DNA from 2 places in the Pseudomonas sp. FG36 genome. Region 1 is predicted to be linked to the other one. Evidence: predicted binding sites of a transcription regulator. Region 1 holds the regulator's gene; the other holds the start of a gene.

Region 1 (2,199 bases):
ACACGCTTGACCAGCTCACGGAACTCCGGCGCCGCCACCTCGCGGCGCATGAAGCGCTGCCAGTCGGCGGACAGGCTCTGGGCCTCGGTAGCAAGGTCGTTGAGCACCGGGGTGCACGCCTCCGCCAGGTCCATGGTGCGGTTGGCCGCACCTTCGGTGAGGCGGACCACGTAGGAGAGGCGCTCGGCGGCATCGGTAATCTGCGACACTTCCTCGGCCTGCGGCATGGCCGGGTCGATCTGGAAGTTGACGATTGCACTGTGCAGTTCGCGGGTGAGCTTGCCGACTTCCTGATACAGCCCGCGGTCGCGGGTCTGGTTCAGTTGGTGGATCAGCTGCACCGCCTCACCGAACCGGCCGCGCTCGAGGCTCTCGACCAGCTCCTGGGCATGCTTCTTCAGGGTTGATTCGAACTCACCCAAAGAGTTGTTGGTTGACTCCATTGCGCCCCCCAGACGTGACTCAGCCGTTGACGCGTTCGAAGATCTTTTCGATCTTTTCTTTCAGCGCCAGGGCGGTGAAAGGCTTGACCACATAGCCGTTCACGCCGGCCTGGGCAGCTTCGATGATCTGCTCGCGCTTGGCTTCCGCGGTGACCATCAGTACCGGCAGGTGCTTGAGGCGCTCGTCGGCGCGAACGGCGCGCAGCAGGTCGATACCGGTCATGCCCGGCATGTTCCAGTCGGTCACCAGGAAATCAAAATGCTCGCTGGTGAGCATCGGCAGTGCCGTGTTGCCGTCATCAGCTTCCTTGACGTTGGTGAACCCCAGGTCACGCAACAGGTTCTTGATGATCCGCCGCATCGTCGAAAAGTCGTCAACGATGAGGATTTTCATGTCTTTGTTCAATTAGACCTCCAAGCAGTCTTTAACGCGCTCGGCGCCGAGCGCGCGCTCAATCAATTCGGCACTACAAAAAAACGACTGCACTGAACCCGGGTTCAACGTGCCCGCCACTCCCCAAGGCGGCTGCGCAAACGCGCGGCGCACTGGCTGTGCAACTGGCTGACACGCGATTCGCTGACCCCCAGCACCTCACCGATTTCCTTGAGGTTCAGCTCTTCGTCGTAGTACAGCGCCAGGACCAGGCGCTCGCGCTCCGGCAGGTTGGCGATCGCATCGGCCAGCGCAGCCTGGAAGCGCTCGTCTTCCAGGTCACGCGCTGGCTCCAGCTGGCCGCTGGCACCGTCCTCGTGCAGCCCTTCATGTTCGCCGTCCTGCAGCAGGTCGTCGAAACTGAACAGGCGGCTGCCCAAGGTGTCATTCAAAATCCCGTAGTAATCATCGAGACTCAATTGGAGTTCGGCAGCAACCTCGTGATCTTTAGCGTCGCGGCCAGTCTTTGCTTCGACACAGCGGATCGCGTCACTGACCATGCGCGTGTTGCGGTGCACCGAGCGTGGCGCCCAATCCCCCTTGCGCACCTCGTCGAGCATGGCGCCGCGAATACGGATACCGGCGTAGGTTTCGAAACTGGCACCCTTGCTGGCATCGTATTTGTTGGCCACTTCCAGCAAGCCGATCATCCCGGCCTGGATCAGATCCTCGACCTGGACGTTGGCCGGCAGGCGTGCCAGCAGGTGGTAGGCGATACGCTTGACCAACGGCGCGTAGCGCTCGATCAGCTCGTACTGCGCATCCTTGGCGGCCTTGCTGTACATCTTGAAACCGCTCGCGTTCATAGCACCGGCCCTGCACTGGTGGGCTGCACCAGGCGCTCGACAAAGAATTCCAGGTGCCCGCGCGGGTTGGCAGGCAGCGGCCAGCTGTCGACCTTCTGCGCGATGGCCTTGAACGCCAGCGCACACTTGGACCGAGGGAAGGCCTCATAGACCGCCCGCTGCTTCTGCACGGCCTTGCGCACGCATTCGTCGTAAGGCACGGCACCGACGTATTGTAGGGCGACGTCGAGGAAGCGGTCCGTGACCTTGGTCAACTTGGCGAAAAGGTTGCGGCCTTCCTGCGGGCTCTGGGCCATGTTGGCCAGCACACGGAATCGATTCATCCCGTAATCGCGGTTGAGCAGCTTGATCAGCGCGTAGGCGTCGGTGATCGAGGTCGGCTCGTCGCACACCACCAGCAGCACTTCCTGGGCGGCGCGGACGAAGCTGACCACCGAGTCACCGATACCCGCAGCCGTGTCGATCACCAGCACATCGAGGTTGTCGCCGATATCGCTGAAGGCCTGGATCAGGCCGG
Region 2 (2,199 bases), on a different contig from region 1:
CCCGTGCATTCCTCAAGGCCAACCTCGAAACCGGCAACTCGCGGATCTACCTGCTGCTGGACGACGAGGGTCAGGCCATCGCCTTTGCCCAGCTGTACCCGGCCACCTGCTCGCTGGCGATGAAGCGCTTCTACTGGCTGTATGACCTGTTCGTTGTCCCGCGCATCCGCAGGGGCGGTCATGCCCGTTACCTGATGCAGCAACTGATCGGGATCTTCCAGGCCGAGGGCGCGCAGCGGTTGAGCCTGGATACCGCCAGGAGCAACCTTGCCGCCCAGGCGCTGTATGAATCGCTGGGGTATGAGGCCGAGCAGGAATTCGTGACCTATCACAAGGTGCTCGATCACTGAAGGTAGCCATGGGAGCTTTCGATATCCGCTTTCGCTCAGCGCGAGGGAAGCAGCTATACGCGGGTGTGCAAGACCGTGGAGTAGGAACCCGGCTGGCCCGAAGGCCTCCCGCGTACAGCCGCCATTGAGCGATTTGAACCACATTCTCGGGCGTGCACGCTCGGTCGTTGAATTGACAACGACTGGGCGAGGCTAAGGAATGCAGCTGGCCAGAACAACAGCTGAAAGGCCGCGAAAGCATGCTTGGGAAACGTCCTACATGAAATGGGGAAAGTCTTAGTAATCGCCTTGAATCAACTGCCCAGACCTCTTCGTGGGGAAACCCGCTCCCACGCACTTTTGCTACTTGCCCGCCAAGTCAGGACAATTCCTTAATTTCCTGTACACGAAATATCTACTAAAGGTTTATATTCCGCCCGCCGAAACAGAAAAGGTAGCAAGTGGCCACCACCCTAGCGAAGCGGCCATGTACACCCTTCACACTCACGGATGGGCGTCACGATGAAAATAAAAAACAAACTGATCCTGGCCTTCGTACTGGTGGCCTTCATCCCGGTCGCCCTGGTTGGCGGGATTTCGGTGCTGAACATCCGCAGCGAGGCGGTCGATCAGTTCCTCGACGGCAGCACCCGGGAAATTCGCCAGATCGACGGCAACATGCGCCAGTTCTTTGATGGCACGCTGCAGAACGTCGATCAGATGGCCAAGGATCCTGTATACACCTCGGCCACCTCGCTCAAGGACTACACCGGCGCCGATGCCGCCAGCCAGCCGATGCCCGAGGCTGCGCAACGGGTCATCGATGCCTTCGCCCGCTACGGCACCACTCACCCGGCAGCGGCGATCCTTTCAATCGGCCTGGAAGACGGCAGCTACGCCAAATGGCCGGATGACCCACAACTGGCCAAGTACGACCCGCGCACCCGCCCCTGGTACAAGGCCGCCATGGCCAGCCCGGACAAGACGGTGCGCACCGCCGCGTACTACTACGACAAGGACAACGTGGCCCTGGTCGGCACCGCCCGCGCGCTGCTCGACGCGGCCGGCAAGGCCAAGGGCGTGTTCGTGGTCAGCGTGTCGCTGAAGAACCTCACCGAACTGGTCAAGAGCATCAAGCTGGGAGACAGCGGCTACGTGATGCTGATCGAGGACGGCACCGTGCTGGTCGACCCGCGCAACGCCGGGCACAGCTTCAAGCAGCTCAAGGACCTCGGCGCGCCGTACGCGGCGTTGGCCGCCACCGAGCAAGGCGCCACCGAGGTGGTGATCGATGGCGTGCGCTACATGGCCAATGTGTGGACGTCTCCAGGCCTGGGCTGGCGCTTCGTCGGGCTGATCGAGTACGATGAGGTCATGGCCGCGGCCACACGCATGACCTATGTCACGGCAGTGATCGTGGTGCTGCTGGCGCTGATCTTCGCCGGGGTGGCGGCAGCGTTCTCGCGGGTGATCGTCAAGCCCATCGGCCAGGTGAGCACCGGCCTGCAGTCGATCGCCGAGGGTGAAGGCGATCTGCGCCGCGACCTGCAGGTCCAGGGCAAGGACGAAACCGCCGAGCTGGCCGGTTGGTTCAACAAGTTCCTCGCCGCGATCCGCCAGCTGATCCAGCGCATCGGCGCGGCCTCGACCAACCTGCACGAAGCCTCGCGCAGCAACAGCGAGATGGCCGGCAACATGAACGAGGCCGCCGGGCGCCAGCGCGAGGCGGTGGAACTGGTGTCCACTGCCTTCAACGAGATGGTCGCCACTGCCAACGAAGTGGCGCGTTCGTGCAGCAGCGCCGCAGATGCCGCCGAACAGGGTCACCGCCGCGTGGCCGAGGGCAAGCAGCAGATCGAAGCGACCACCG

What was found. Region 1 encodes FliA, which starts transcription of late flagellar genes. Its sites were predicted from a motif close to CTAAAGTTTNNNNNNNNNNNGCCGNTAA; they were not measured.
Region 2: the regulator FliA is predicted to act here: its motif matches at 749-776, upstream of ACODS9_RS24195 (methyl-accepting chemotaxis protein).

Annotation. Positions count from the first base shown of each region.
Region 1 is NZ_JBMDJQ010000014.1:103,426-105,624, reverse strand. It holds gene ACODS9_RS13430 (protein phosphatase CheZ) at 1-443, opposite strand, end outside; gene ACODS9_RS13425 (chemotaxis response regulator CheY) at 463-837, opposite strand; gene fliA (RNA polymerase sigma factor FliA) at 942-1,682, opposite strand; gene fleN (flagellar synthesis regulator FleN) at 1,679-2,199, opposite strand, start outside.
Region 2 is NZ_JBMDJQ010000046.1:4,136-6,334, reverse strand. It holds gene ACODS9_RS24200 (GNAT family N-acetyltransferase) at 1-350, shown strand, start outside; gene ACODS9_RS24195 (methyl-accepting chemotaxis protein) at 852-2,199, shown strand, end outside.